One region of the Paenibacillus sp. FSL H3-0321 genome, then DNA from elsewhere that is predicted to be linked to it. Evidence: a T-box and tRNA genes for the amino acid it is inferred to sense, from the RefSeq annotation. Region 1 holds a T-box; the other holds one or more tRNA genes.
What was found. The T-box of region 1 lies ahead of MHI45_RS11880 (arginine--tRNA ligase). A T-box ahead of a tRNA ligase gene usually reads a tRNA of that ligase, here a tRNA-Arg.
Positions count from the first base shown of each region.

Region 2: it has a tRNA-Arg gene. The T-box ahead of MHI45_RS11880 (arginine--tRNA ligase) is inferred to sense a tRNA for this amino acid. The anticodon was not compared.

Region 1 covers NZ_JBBODH010000001.1:2,699,998-2,707,844, reverse strand. The annotation lists gene MHI45_RS11880 (arginine--tRNA ligase) at 1-1,628, opposite strand, end outside; T-box leader at 1,717-1,938, opposite strand; gene MHI45_RS11875 (YitT family protein) at 1,992-2,828, opposite strand; gene MHI45_RS11870 (hypothetical protein) at 3,147-3,362, opposite strand; gene MHI45_RS11865 (hypothetical protein) at 3,683-4,039, shown strand; gene MHI45_RS11860 (DEAD/DEAH box helicase) at 4,176-7,451, opposite strand; gene MHI45_RS11855 (TetR/AcrR family transcriptional regulator) at 7,768-7,847, opposite strand, start outside.
Region 2 covers NZ_JBBODH010000001.1:2,556,203-2,564,049, forward strand. The annotation lists gene MHI45_RS11225 (sensor histidine kinase) at 1-169, shown strand, start outside; gene MHI45_RS11230 (response regulator) at 162-1,769, shown strand; tRNA gene MHI45_RS11235 (tRNA-Leu) at 2,035-2,113, opposite strand; tRNA gene MHI45_RS11240 (tRNA-Arg) at 2,139-2,215, opposite strand; tRNA gene MHI45_RS11245 (tRNA-Gly) at 2,222-2,296, opposite strand; tRNA gene MHI45_RS11250 (tRNA-Asp) at 2,343-2,420, opposite strand; tRNA gene MHI45_RS11255 (tRNA-Met) at 2,427-2,500, opposite strand; tRNA gene MHI45_RS11260 (tRNA-Val) at 2,568-2,643, opposite strand; tRNA gene MHI45_RS11265 (tRNA-Glu) at 2,725-2,796, opposite strand; gene MHI45_RS11270 (AAA family ATPase) at 2,938-3,465, opposite strand; rRNA gene rrf (5S ribosomal RNA) at 3,561-3,677, opposite strand; rRNA gene MHI45_RS11280 (23S ribosomal RNA) at 3,822-6,748, opposite strand; rRNA gene MHI45_RS11285 (16S ribosomal RNA) at 6,977-7,847, opposite strand, start outside.

The sequences.
Region 1 (7,847 bases):
GTATTTACCGCCATTGCATCCGTCTTCAACGTTGCCGCTGCCGCTGCTCCCAATACGGCTCCTGCCTCCATTCCAGCGGCTTTACTGAGTACACTGCCCGCACGTGCATAGGTATACATCAGGTATACGCCGGTATTGCCGGAAATCTCGGTCGCCTGCTTGAAATCAAACACAATCTCCGTCCCCAGATTGAAACGCAGCAGATAGTAACGGATTGCAGCTGTGGCGATCAGCCGGCTGGACAGGCCGTTTTTGTCGGAGCGGGTGGCTTCAATGGTGTTCTCCATGAGCTGGACCAGCTCGGTGACCTTGATGCCGATGCCCTGACGGCCAGACATGGCGTAAGAGGTTTTGCCGTCCGAGGTATCGATCCCCAGTTCAGCGGCGGAAGCCGGACTAAGGGAAACCACGCCATAGCTTACATGATGAAGCTTCCCGGCTTGCCCGGCATATCCCAATACCTCTAAAGCCTGCTTCACCATCGCCTGCGGATACTCCTGTCTGTAATCAATGACGTTAACCACCATATCCGCCTCTCCAAAAGGCATCTGCTGTCCACTTGGACCCGTCGTCCAAACGCCTGCATTAAACTCGCTGTAGGAGAAGTTTTTGTCCAGCAGTCCGAATTTCCAGAGATGATAGGCAATGTCCTTGGCGGTGTAGGTTAAAATCCCGTTCGAGCGCACCAGCACCTTATCTTTCTGATGTTCCTCTGAATCCGCCCCTGTGCCTTCTGTTGCCGATTGCTTCAGAATCCAGCATCCCGCCAGCTTGCCCTCGGTTTCCTGAACAAAAACGGCTGTCTGTTCCAGCAGCGCAAAAGCAGAGGACCAAAATCCCTCTTTTAAAATGCTGCTCTCCCACACCAGCAAATCGTAGGTGATGCCGAAGTTTTTCATTTCCTCAACATGTTCTCTCACAATCCGTTCAGCCACAAGGCTGCCGAGCCAAGCGGTATTGCCGTTTCCTTCTTCCAATGCGTGGAGAATCTCTGTCCGTTTATGGACCGTCTCAGGATGCAACTCGTATTCCTTATTGATTCCGGCGTAGATATCCCAGCAATAATCACCGAAGCGGACATGATCACCCGCGAGCGGCACATTCATTAGCCCGACCACCGTATCTGCCAGCTGATTGCCAAGGTCATCCACATAGTTGTGCACTTCCACGTTGTAACCTGTTTTTTTCAAAATCCTAACCAGCGCATCTCCAATACAGGAGTTTCTCAGATGTCCAATATGCATCGATTTGTTTGGGTTCACAGAAGTATGCTCAATGATCACCTTATTCCCGTTCCCTGGCGGCAGCTCAAAGCTGTGGTTTGCCCACTCCTGCCAATCCACGTACATATTGATGAAGCCCGGAGCCGCAACCTCGATTCGCTGCAGCAAACCCTTGATCGCCTCCTGTTGCCCAAGCTCCGCTGTGATCAGCTCGGCAATAGCCATTGGGGCCTTGAGCAGGACTTTGGCCAGCTGCATGGCAATATTGCTGGAGTAGTCGCCGAAATCCGGATTAGCGGGCTGTTCAAGAGCGATGGTTAAATGTTCTGGTGCGGCAGCGCTCAGGCTGCTGAATACCTGCTGGACGCTTTGTTCCAAGCTTGTTCTGATAAGTTGGCTTAACACGGGATGAACCTCCTTTAAAATTCTTGAAGCAGATTTGCGTTACATGTACTTAGCGGGCTAAAAAACATCAAAAAAAGCCCACGTCTCTAAAAGAGACGAGGGCTTTAGCGCTCGCGGTACCACTCTCGTTGCTAAACACCTTGGTTTAGCCACCTTACAGGTTAACGGTCTTCAGCCGGGGCTTCCTACTATCAGTTCAGAAGTCCATCTCCCGGGTGCGCTTCATTAACTGGCCTGTACCGGCTCTCACTCTTCCGGCTCGCTGGGGACTAGGGTCCAAGGCAACTACTTTCCCGTTCATCGATTGTATATTGATTTTTATCAGTATAGCGAATTTATGGAATAAATCAATAGCCGGTTGGCTTATTTAGAAATATCAATAAATCCTTCACCAAACACGTCGCGTACATCGTGGATCGTGACAAAAGCATTTTTGTCCTCAGCCCGTACGATTTTTTTGAGCATGGAAACTTCCTGCTTACTAATTACGATGTAAAGGACTTCCTTTTCTTCGCCAGTGTAATAGCCGTATCCCCGGAGCACCGTTACTCCGCGGTCCATAATCTCCGTAACCCGTACGGCAATGCTGTCATAGTGTGCCGAGATGATGGTCACCGCTTTTTTAGGATTCAAGCCCTCGATAATGAACTCCATGGCTTTGGTTCCGATATAGAGGATAACGAACGTAAACATCATCTTTTCGATACCAATGACGAAGGCGGACAGTGCGGCAACGATAAGGTCAAAGAACAGCAAGGCATAGCTGATATTCCAATCCCAATATTTATTGGCAAGTCGAGCCAGAATTGTCGTACCTGCAGTCGTGCCGCCGACCCGGATGATCAGTCCAATCCCGACCCCGGCAAACAGACCCGCGAAAATAGCGTTAATCACTGGCTCATCCGAAGCGATCTGCCAGTTCTTGGTCAAGTACAGGAACAGAGAGTTAAAGGCAACGGCGATAATGGTATAGCCCGTCGTTTTTTTATCCAGCAGCTTGTAGCCGATGATCAGCAAAATCCCGTTCAAGATGATGCCGACCAGCGCAGGTGACCAATTCAGCAAATAATACAGAATGATCGATATCCCTGTCACGCCACCCTCACCAAAGTCATTGGGAATCACAAATAAATTGACTGCCAGCGCAAAAATAAATGCCCCGAGAAGCAGCATAACCATATCATGTACTCTTTTGTTCATACGATATACCTCCATGATTTTAAAGCTCACACAAAAAAGCGATTAAAGGAAAAAATCATCCTTTAATCGCTTTGTAGCAAACATAAGTTGCGCAGCTCTTTTGATACTTTAATCATAACAAGCCTTATATGGGATGTAAATGATTTTAATTCAAGTAAGGAGTCCCGTTTCAATCGGAAGTGGGCGCAGCGGTAAGATCCTTAATATCCGTTGAACCAAAGATAAGCAGCGCAATTACAATGACCAGCAGGATCCCCCCGGCAAAATCTTCACCGTCAAAATTGTCCATACGTGCTAGGCCTCCCTTTATTCCTCCACTCAAGAGTTGTCTGATTTTTTCTTCAAAGCGGCCATGATCTCGTTCAAGGTCAGGCTGCTGTTGTCGTCGAGAAAGCTGACCAGTTTATCAACGTTGCTGTCGCTCAAATTGCCAAGTGATTTATATTTGCCAACCAGGCTGACAAGAAGCGAAGCGTCCGTGAACATCTGGACAGAGTCTACCTTTAACTTGCCTGATAAAAGAAGGGCAGCCACTGCAAACTCCAGCCCCTTTGGACTTTGCGTTTTAGGGTTTGCCGGTTGTTTTTTTATGCTCGTTTTCTTTCCTTTTCCAGGAGGGGGCATGGACTCCCTTCTTCCGTATACATTCTTTCAGAACAGCGGCCACTAGTGGGCGAACTCTCTTTTGTACACTTTATGCACTACTGCAGGATTTGGTGAATGGAGCCTGTCTTCTGTCCACACCGTCAGGGTAGCGCACGAATATTAATATATTGTGCGATCAATTAACACTACCGCTAGAATCAGAGTTTGATATTCACAAATGAGTGGGTTGAAAGGAGGAGTAAGACGGGATGACCACATTATCTACTGGACCTATAGAGAATAATCCTGTTCTTGGAGTAAGACCGGCGCAGCTTGTAACTGTAAAGATTGTGAATCGGGCTGCTGAAGAGGTACTGGTTATTAATATTCTAGGTTACTTCCTGGGCAATACAAGAACTTTATATGTGAGTGAAGTCGTCGAAATCGCACCCGACGAGGTGGTGACCAGAGACTACTTTGCCGATCTGGATTCTTTCGAATTTCTCTTTACAGGCGATGACCTAGGAGAAAAAGCAGGGATTTCAGTATGGGGCAAACAAGCTGACGGTCAATTGGTGGATGCCCATCGTGTTGTAACGCATGAGAAATGGAGTGACGAGTTGTAATATCTGCGGAGTCCGAACCCGGTAGAGTAAGAAATCCTTATGTCATTCTAAAAAATACAGCAAACAGGGACATCCCCAGCTTTAGGCTGTGAAAGTCCCTGTTTGCTGTGCAAGGAGATAAGCATCCATGGCCAACTTATGAAAGCATCAGGATTTCACGGATATCCTGCTCGCTTAAGGCAGACATGGCCTCCTGGCCCGGTTGGATGACTTCATCGATCAGGTTCTTCTTCTTCTGCTGAAGCTCGTACATCTTATCCTCGACAGTCCCCTGTGCTACGAGGCGGATCACCTGCACCACCTTCTTTTGCCCGATCCGGTGGGCCCGGTCGGCAGCTTGCTGCTCGACAGCGGGATTCCACCAGAGATCGTAGAGAATGACCGTGTCCGCTCCCGTCAGGTTCAGTCCGGTGCCGCCCGCTTTTAGTGAAATCAGGAAAAGATCGCGTTCACCCTCATTGAACCTGTTGCAGAGCTCCACCCGCTGGGCTGAAGGCGTCTGGCCATCGAGGTAGAAATGCTGTACACCCAGCAGGCCCAGTTCACGGCCGATCAGGCCGAGCATTTCGGTGAACTGGGAAAAAATCAGCATCCGTTTGCCGGAGCTGCGGCATTCTTCAATAATCTCCAGCAGCTGTTCGAATTTCGCCGAGCCGCCGGTATAGCCTGCAATGAACAGCGCGGGGTGGCAGCAGAGCTGGCGCAGCCGGGTCAGCCCGGCAAGCACCTTGATTCTGCCGTTGCCAAACCCGTCGTTGTCCAAATGCTTGAGCGCTTCCTTGCGCAGCCTGGCAAGATAGGCGACATACAATTTTTTCTGCTCAGGCAGCAGCTCCGAGGCCTGCAGAGATTCGATTTTGTCCGGCAGCTCTTTCAGTACATCGCTTTTTAGGCGGCGCAGCAGAAAAGGCCGTGCCCGCCTCGCAACCGTCTCCCGGGGCAGGTCATGAAAGGCCTTTTTGCCCGGAAACAGCCCCGGAAACACAACTCCGAAGATCGACCATAGATCCTCCAGAGCATTTTCTACCGGCGTTCCGGTAAGCGCGAAGCGGTAGCGTGCCTGCAATATTTTTACCGCCTGAGCCGTCTGGGTCGCATGGTTTTTGATGACCTGCGCCTCATCCAGAAACAGGGTGTGGAAGGAATGCTTGGCGTACTCTTCAATATCACGGCGCAGCAGCGGATAGGAGGTGATGATTACATCGTTTCCTGCGGTGTTCTTCAATGTCCGTCGACGTTCGGTTAAGTTCCCGTCGGCTATGGCCGCTTTGATCTCCGGGGCGAATTTCTTCAGCTCATTCTGCCAGTTGTAGAGCAGGGAGGCCGGAGCGATGATCAGCGCAGGGTGGCCTCCCTGCCGGATATCCTTAAGCTCTGAGAGCAGGAAGGCGATGCTCTGCAGCGTTTTGCCGAGACCCATATCATCGGCGAGGATGCCGCCGAACCGGTAGTGGGCCAGCGTCTTCAGCCACTGGAAACCATATTGCTGATAATCCCGGAGTACGGGAACAAGGCTGTCCGGCACAGGGAAATCAAGATTTTCGGGATTCCGCATGTTGGCCAGAAGCCGGCGCAGGGAGCGTCCCATGGTGACGGAGTCCCCCGCGCTGTCGCCATTCAGATGCAGGCCGCGGGCCAGGGGGAGGGAGAACTGCGGGCTTTTGAGCTCATCCTGCCGGATTCCGATTTCGTTCATAAAGGTGATGATTTCTAAGAATTCCGCACTCTCCAGCGGCAGCAGCGCCCCATCCGGCAGCCGGTAATAACGGCGTTTCTCCTGCAGCGATTTCAGCACCAGTACAATTTCCGTTTCGGGGATTCCTTCCATGGCAAATTTGAAGTCCAGCCAGTCGGTTTTTTCATTCCAGCTTAAGGTTACCTTCGGCAGAGCTGTTCCGGTGAGCAGTCTTCCCTTGACAGCAGTAGTGGCATATACCTCAAGCAACGGCTCCAGCAGCGGCACGGTATGATAGAGAAAATCAAATTCGCCGTCCTCATCGCTCATAATATAGCCGCTTTCCGTTTGGGTAAAAGAAGCATGATCCATCAGTGCAAGAATCCGCCCTTCGGCTTCCCCGTCCCGCATCAGAATCACCTCATTACCCCGTTCGCGTGCTTTCTCATCGAGCGGGTTAATCACAATATTGCCGTATTGAAACTCAAGGCCTGCGAGCAGCCGGTCTCTTATCCGGTCAAGATAAAGTCTGGCTTGAAGCTGTGCCTGGATGATGCGGCCTTGGATAGCCTCGGCAATATGCACATGGCCCAGCTTTTTCAGCCCGGGAATCACCTTGTCCATAAAAGGCTCCATTTGCTCCGGGGCAATGGCAATTTCATCTTTGCGGGAGGAGGCCAGCATTTTCTTAAGCTCGGAGAGACGCTGGCATTCCTGAACCGGCAGCTTCAGCAGCCTGCCTTCAGACAAGATAAGCCCGTAATCCTCCATGACTGTAAGCTGCGCAAGCCCCTGGATATCCAGCCGGTAGCTGTTATCCGGGGTTTGATCGAATTGAAAGCTCAGCGGAGGGGGAGCGTTTGTGATCTGAAGCCCTTCAGTGCTTATTCCCCCTTGCTGCAAATGGACAGAGGATACTGCTGTTAGCGCAGGCTGAACTTGCTCCCAGAAAAAAGGCGGAACCGGCAGCAGCCGCTCCCCTCCCGGGCCACCCGAATAATGCGTATGAGGACTGACAGCTTCATGGTACATCTTTTCATTTAAAAGGACTTCGATCAGCTTCAGAATCACCGCATTGTCTTCTTTATTGAAGCTGTGCAAGGAAGGGTCATAGATAAAATGCTTGGTGAACTCAAAGGACTCCCCGCGGTGGATGCGCTCTAGAAAAGCTCTGATTTTCTGCACAATATAAAGCCGCTCTAGTCCGATCTTCAGTTCAATTCCAAGCTTATGAGTGCCATCGGTGTACAGAACCGGCTTGCAGATGAACTCGACTTGAAGCGGAGTTCTGATATCGCTATAGGTTCCGGTGCCGCTCGGACGCTTCCGGGAGCTGCCGAACATATCCAGCATGCTGGTCACCAGTTTCCGGTCACCCGTATGTTCCCCTGAGCTAAAGGCTGCAGTTTCCGGATTACGCGGAGTAAGTCTGCCGCTCTCTCCGGTGGAGCCTCCGTGAAGGTTGAGACTGGGGCCGGCCATACTTCTGGAGAGTTCCGTGTCCATTTCCTGACGGAGTATATTCACGAGAACAGCTGCGATATGCTTGCAAAAAGCTCCGCCGTGGTGGTATGCAGGGCAGGTGCATTCCCCATTCACATCACCGTCACTGTCTATAGCAAGCACCACTTCGTAGCTTTCGAGGCCTTGAACCTCAGCCCGGTATTTTGAATATTCCAGCTCAACATTGTTCTCCGCATAGGTCAGCGTGACCTTATCCGCTTCATAATAAACCATCCCCTGCTCCAAAGCAGCACCGCCGCATAGCAGCCTGATTACCCGTTCCGGCACATAGAAACCCACAGCGCTAATCACTTCCTTTTGTCTTGTCCATAAGTCCGAATTTGCTATAGTACCCATAATAACAGAACAGGCGTACGCCTTCAAAACCATTTACCGGAATCCCTGAACAGATGCTGCGGTGCGGGATCACTATAAGTGTTTGCAATGTAAAAAAAGGCCATCTCCAAACTGCATTTCTGCCGCTTGGAGATGGCCTTCTATTGAAAGTGTCAGTGTAAATTTCCGGTGTCCTCAAAAGATCAGCCTAAGTTCACTTCGTTTCTGGGCGTACTGCCGGTCCGCTGATACCGTACAGCATGAAAGCCAAAGTCTGCTCAATCTCTTCTTCAT
Region 2 (7,847 bases), 140 kb from region 1:
GACTATGCGCAAACAAGGCCACAACAATATTGGTCTGATCAACACACATAAACGGGTCAAGCTGGTCTACGGCGAGCCTTATGGAGTTGATGTCGAGAGCGAATTTGGGGCGGGAGCCAAAGTTACCCTTCACATACCAGTAGATCAGGGGGAACTATCGCATGTATAACGTAATGATCGTTGATGATGAGCCTGTTATCAAAAAAGGGCTGAAGTGTTTTATTGATTGGGGGGCTCTCCAATGTGAGGTAATTTGTGAAGCCTCCAATGGGATGGAAGCCGTGGAGATGCTCAGCCATTATGATATCGATATTATTGTAACCGATATCCGCATGCCGGGGATGGACGGTCTTGCTTTATCGGACCATGTACACCGGAACTTTCCGCAGATCAAGGTCATCCTCCTTACAGCCTTCGCTGACTTCTCCTATGCCCAAACTGCCATTCAGTATGAAGTAGTAGATTTTGTGGTCAAGTCCAATCCCACAGAGAAGATTCCCGGGGCGATTGAAAAAGCAACGCGGCTGCTAGAAAAGGAGAAAGAACAGAAGCAGAAATTGAGACAGCTGGAGAGCAAAATCAACGACAATCTTTCCGAAATCAGTGAGAAATTTCTGAAGGAGGCCGCCCAAGGCTTGATCAGCGATGAAGCGAGTTTGTTCAGCCGCTCAAGAGAGCTTGGTTTGCAATTGGAGAACTATTTCGGAGTCCATCTGGAGGTTAAGGATACGCTCAGCTCCCCCCCAACGAATGAATATCACCGGTTCTTGGCTTCCATTCGCCAATTCCTTGTGCTAGCCTTCGAGAAACGGCCCTCTTATATAATGCCAATGAAAAAAAACTCCTTGCTGGCTATTGTCTCCATGGGCGGCGGCAACGCAGCAGTCTCCACACAAGCCTTGCTCACGATTTGCAATGAAGTTCTCGCCATGGCAGAGAACTTTAGACGATTCCATCTTAATATCGGCATCAGTTTGATACACCGGGATGTGCTGACGCTGTCAAAGGCTTACCGTGAGGCAAGAGAAGCGCTGCAAGGCAGCTTTTATAGCGATAATTATGTGGCTGTTTATATGCCTCATACTAACCAGACACTCACTCCCGGAGCTCCTCCCCATCATGCCGCAGAGCAAATTGTTGAATATCTGCAACAAGGACAAAGTGATCTGGCAATTAAACAACTGGATCAGTTACTTGAGAGCTACAGGAGTATCAAAGAGCCGATTGAGAATGTAAAGGTGGCTTGTCTGCTTATCGGTTCATACTGTTTCCGCTTGCTAAGCGCCAGCCACCCCTTCGCACCGGAGTTGGAAGAAAGCCAATCCATGGTTTATAAGCAAATCCAGGAGAGCAAGAGCATTCAGTTGTTGGCAGACACCTTAAAGCGCTTGATTCGAAGCTGCTCGAGGGCAGTGGCATTTAATGACAAGCAGCCCAATTACATTGTTATAGAATGCCAGAAATTTATAAGAGAGCATTACAACCAGAACCTGAATCTGCAGATTATTGCGAACCATATCCATATCAACAGCAGCTACCTCAGCCGCCTTTACAAGAAAGTAACCGGCGAGTCCATCATCGACGCGATCAACAAGTACCGGATTGAAATGGCCAAGAAATTACTCAGGAATCCGGCGAGTAAAGTATTTGAAGTCGCGGAAGCAGTCGGTATTGAGACACCTGCTTATTTCACCCATGTGTTCTCCAAATACACAGGGATGAGTCCCAAGGAATACAAGCTGAATTATTCACAGACAGAATTGGGATAAAAGCCGCCGCTGCTCATTATCATCTTCCTGCTTTCCAGTCAATCACTGGTGCACCCACAGGACTGCGGATGCGCCGGTGATTATTCCGGGTGCCTATGTTCAGGAATGGCTCGGACATAGTGATGATTTAACAATTGCAAACCTTAAAGCCCATCTCAAATTGAGGTCAAAAGTTTCCTTTGTAAAAGCATGGAGTTCAGACCATTAAAATATAAAAAAAGGTTATGAAATTGTATAAATACAATTTCATAACCTTTTTAGCTAATACCGGCGAGAGGACTCGAACCTCCACGGTTTCCCACTCGATTTTGAGTCGAGCGCGTCTGCCATTCCGCCACGCCGGCGTATATTTAATTATTAGATTAAAAATGGCGCGCCCTGAGAGATTCGAACTCCCGGCCTTTTGATTCGTAGTCAAACGCTCTATCCAGCTGAGCTAAGGGCGCATATTATGGAGCGGACGACGGGAATCGAACCCGCGACCCTCGCCTTGGCAAGGCGATGCTCTACCGCTGAGCCACGTCCGCACACAGTATGTATGATATTGCTGAGATTCTAACCCGGTGCCATAAATGGCGGAACCGACGGGATTCGAACCCGCGATCTCCTGCGTGACAGGCAGGCATGTTAGGCCAACTACACCACGGTTCCAAATAATTGCGGGGGCAGGATTTGAACCTGCGGCCTTCGGGTTATGAGCCCGACGAGCTACCGGGCTGCTCCACCCCGCGTCAGTAAAAAGTGTTTATTTCTTTGATCTTCCCAGAAGCACAACATTCCGCTATTTAAGGAATCCTCTGGTGGAGGCTGAGGGGATCGAACCCCCGACCCTCTGCTTGTAAGGCAGATGCTCTCCCAGCTGAGCTAAGCCTCCAATGAAAGAAGCAACTTAATGATCTTAACACATTCTTCTGATAAAAGCAATCTTTATCAGCGGAATTCGATAAAAAGTTGATGACCCGTATGGGATTCGAACCCATGTTACCTCCGTGAAAGGGAGGTGTCTTAACCCCTTGACCAACGGGCCACAATAAAGTTGTCTTTTGTGACAACAAAAAGTATTATATCAATTATAAGACTATATAGCAATAGTTTATAAGGATTTTATAATTTTATTTCTTTCAGTAAGATCTTCAAGCTAGCTAATCTGCAATAATTAGAGCTGAAATTATGCGGGTAACAGGGTGATACCCAGTTGCAACGCTATAGCCTCTACTACCTCTTCAACTGTCAACTGGTCATTATCCAGGTGGCATTGAAATATCTCCTGGCCAAGGCCCTTGAGACATCGCTCAATCTGTTGGGCGGGCCAAGAGTTATTAGAGTCCCCCCGGCTATTCAATCTTCTAAGCAGCGTCTCCTGGGAAGCACATAAGGTGAAATGATGAACCTCTACACCTTCTTGCCTTAGTCTGCCAACAATCTCCATAAAGTAGCCGGAATCCGTAATGGTCATAGGTACAATAATAGTTCCACTGTACTGAGATTCTATGTATTTTAGCATGGAATAGTTTATTTCGCGCCAAAGAGGATGATCCTGAAAATCATCTTGGGATATCTCGTGCGGAATGTTATCTCGGATGTAATATCCTGCATTCTCCGGATCGAACACAAAAGATTGTGGTATTCTGCGGTTTAGTGCATAAGCCGTTTCCGTCTTTCCAGATCCAAATGCACCATTAATCCAGATGATCATTAAAAGTCTCCCCTTGAGTTCTTTCCATTCCTAGTATTGGCAAAGCGTAGCATAAACAAAAGACCACTGCTGATTAAATCAACAGTGGTCTCTGTGCTTGGCGGCGTCCTACTCTCCCAGGACCCTTCGGTCCAAGTACCATTGGCGCTGGAGGGCTTAACGGTCGTGTTCGGGATGGGTACGCGTGGAACCCCTCCGCTATCGCCACCAAACGGGCATTTGCGGTACAAATGCTAAATTCAGGTCTCAGCATCGCCAAATGCTGAAAACAAATCTTCATCACTTGGCCACTTGGGCCTCATGAATCAGAACTTGATTCCTGAAAACTGAATCCGAAACAAATCTGCGTCTTATTCTTGGATAAGCCCTCGACCGATTAGTATTGGTCAGCTCCATGCATTGCTGCACTTCCACCTCCAACCTATCTACCTCGTCGTCTTCAAGGGGTCTTACTAATCGGGAAATCTCATCTTGAGGGGGGCTTCACGCTTAGATGCTTTCAGCGCTTATCCCGTCCGTACGTAGCTACTCAGCCATGCTCCTGGCGGAACAACTGATGCACCAGCGGTACGTCCATCCCGGTCCTCTCGTACTAAGGACAGCTCCTCTCAAATTTCCTGCGCCCACGACAGATAGGGACCGAACTGTCTCACGACGTTCTGAACCCAGCTCGCGTACCGCTTTAATGGGCGAACAGCCCAACCCTTGGGACCTACTTCAGCCCCAGGATGCGATGAGCCGACATCGAGGTGCCAAACCTCCCCGTCGATGTGGACTCTTGGGGGAGATAAGCCTGTTATCCCCAGGGTAGCTTTTATCCGTTGAGCGATGGCCCTTCCATGCGGTACCACCGGATCACTAAGTCCGACTTTCGTCCCTGCTCGACTTGTTGGTCTCGCAGTCAAGCTCCCTTATGCCTTTGCACTCTTCGAATGATTTCCAACCATTCTGAGGGAACCTTTGAACGCCTCCGTTACTCTTTAGGAGGCGACCGCCCCAGTCAAACTGCCCGCCTGACACGGTCCCCGTACCCGATTAGGGTACCAGGTTAGAACCTAGATACGATCAGGGTGGTATCCCAACGGCGCCTCCGCAGAAGCTTGCGCTCCTGCCTCTACGGCTCCCACCTATCCTGTACAGATCGTACCCAAATTCAATATCAAGCTGCAGTAAAGCTCCATGGGGTCTTTCCGTCTTGTCGCGGGTAACCTGCATCTTCACAGGTATTAAAATTTCACCGGATCTCTCGTTGAGACAGCGCCCAAGTCGTTACGCCATTCGTGCGGGTCAGAATTTACCTGACAAGGAATTTCGCTACCTTAGGACCGTTATAGTTACGGCCGCCGTTTACTGGGGCTTCGGTTCACAGCTTCGGATTGCTCCTAACCGCTCCCCTTAACCTTCCAGCACCGGGCAGGCGTCAGCCCGTATACTTCGCCTTGCGGCTTCGCACAGACCTGTGTTTTTGCTAAACAGTCGCTTGGGCCTTTTCACTGCGGCCCCCTCGGGCTATTCACCCTACCGAGGCACCCCTTCTCCCGAAGTTACGGGGTCATTTTGCCGAGTTCCTTAACGAGAGTTCTTCCGCGCGCCTTAGAATTCTCTTCTCGCCTACCTGTGTCGGTTTGCGGTACGGGCACCTTCTCCTGGCTAGAGGCTTTTCTTGGCAGTGTGAGATCATGACCTTCGCTACTATAATTTTCGCTCCCCATCACAGCCCAGCCTTAATGGTGTGCGGATTTGCCTACACACCAGCCTCACTGCTTAGACGGACATCCATCAGTCCGCGTCACTACCCTCCTGCGTCACCCCATCGCTCATAGCGGATTACGGTGGTACAGTAATTTCAAACTGTTGTCCTTCGACTACGCCTTTCGGCCTCGCCTTAGGTCCCGACTTACCCTGAGCGGACGAGCCTTCCTCAGGAAACCTTGGGCTTTCGGCGGATCAGATTCTCACTGATCTTTTCGTTACTCATACCGGCATTCTCACTTGTATGCTGTCCAGCGCTCCTTACGGTACACCTTCAACCTGCATACAACGCTCCCCTACCCCAGATGCAAAGCATCTAGCCATAGCTTCGGTGGTGTGTTTAGCCCCGTTACATTTTCGGCGCAGAGTCACTCGACCAGTGAGCTATTACGCACTCTTTCAATGGTGGCTGCTTCTAAGCCAACATCCTGGTTGTCTGTGCAACTCCACATCCTTTCCCACTTAACACACACTTGGGGACCTTAGCTGATGGTCTGGGCTGTTTCCCTTTTGACAATGGATCTTAGCACTCACTGTCTGACTCCCGGCAAGAAGTTAATGGCATTCGGAGTTTGACTGAGCTTGGTAACCCTTGCGGGCCCCGCACCCAATCAGTGCTCTACCTCCACCACTCCATTCACCGAGGCTAGCCCTAAAGCTATTTCGGGGAGAACCAGCTATCTCCGAGTTCGATTGGAATTTCTCCGCTACCCCCACCTCATCCCCGCATTTTTCAACATACGTGGGTTCGGGCCTCCAGTGCGTGTTACCGCACCTTCACCCTGGACAGGGGTAGATCACACGGTTTCGGGTCTACGTCCACATACTAAATCGCCCTATTCAGACTCGCTTTCGCTGCGGCTCCGGCTTCTCACCTTAACCTTGCATGTTAAACGTAACTCGCCGGTTCATTCTACAAAAGGCACGCCATCACCCATAGATCGGGCTCTGACTTTTTGTAAGCACACGGTTTCAGGTTCTATTTCACTCCCCTTCCGGGGTGCTTTTCACCTTTCCCTCACGGTACTGTTTCACTATCGGTCGCCAGGTAGTATTTAGCCTTAGCAGATGGTCCTGCTGGATTCATACGGGGTTTCACGTGCCCCGCACTACTCGGGATCCGTCTCGGAGAGAACACAGTTTAGGCTACAGGGCTTTTACCTCTATCGCGGGCCTTTCCAGACCTCTTCACCTACCATATTCCTTTGTAACTCCATGTGAGACGTCCCACAACCCCAAGAGGCAAGCCCCTTGGTTTAGGCTGTTCCGCGTTCGCTCGCCGCTACTGACGGAATCACTATTGTTTTCTCTTCCTCAGGGTACTTAGATGTTTCAGTTCCCCTGGTCTGCCTCTATCTCCCCTATGTATTCAGAGAGAAGTAACTGCGAATTACCACAGCTGGGTTTCCCCATTCGGACACCCCCGGATCAAAGCTTGCTTACAGCTCCCCGAGGCAGTTTCGTTGTTCGCCACGTCCTTCGTCGGCTCCTGGCGCCTAGGCATCCTCCGTGTGCTCTTATTAGCTTAACCAATGCGTTTTTCCAGAAGGAAAATCGCTAGCATCGCTATAATTAAAACTTGTTTACACAAGCTTCAGCTAAAAGATGTTCTAAAACGCAAATTCGTTTCGGTATCCAGTTTTCAAGGATCAAGGTGTTACTTGAGAGCTTAAACTCTCAAAACTGACCAACGAGTGAGTAATTTGGAAGCTAAGCTTCCGATTTGAATGTCACCGTTGCAGGTGACGATTCTCCATAGAAAGGAGGTGATCCAGCCGCACCTTCCGATACGGCTACCTTGTTACGACTTCACCCCAATCATCTACCCCACCTTCGGCGGCTGGCTCCCTTGCGGGTTACCCCACCGACTTCGGGTGTTGTAAACTCTCGTGGTGTGACGGGCGGTGTGTACAAGACCCGGGAACGTATTCACCGCGGCATGCTGATCCGCGATTACTAGCAATTCCGACTTCATGCAGGCGAGTTGCAGCCTGCAATCCGAACTGAGACCGGCTTTGCTGGGATTGGCTCCACCTCGCGGCTTCGCTTCCCGTTGTACCGGCCATTGTAGTACGTGTGTAGCCCAGGTCATAAGGGGCATGATGATTTGACGTCATCCCCACCTTCCTCCGGTTTGTCACCGGCAGTCACTCTAGAGTGCCCAGCCTTACCTGCTGGCAACTAAAGTCAAGGGTTGCGCTCGTTGCGGGACTTAACCCAACATCTCACGACACGAGCTGACGACAACCATGCACCACCTGTCTCCTCTGTCCCGAAGGCCGCCACTATCTCTAGTGGATTCAGAGGGATGTCAAGACCTGGTAAGGTTCTTCGCGTTGCTTCGAATTAAACCACATACTCCACTGCTTGTGCGGGTCCCCGTCAATTCCTTTGAGTTTCAGTCTTGCGACCGTACTCCCCAGGCGGAGTGCTTACTGTGTTAACTTCGGCACCAAGGGTATCGAAACCCCTAACACCTAGCACTCATCGTTTACGGCGTGGACTACCAGGGTATCTAATCCTGTTTGCTCCCCACGCTTTCGCGCCTCAGCGTCAGTTACAGCCCAGAAAGTCGCCTTCGCCACTGGTGTTCCTCCACATATCTACGCATTTCACCGCTACACGTGGAA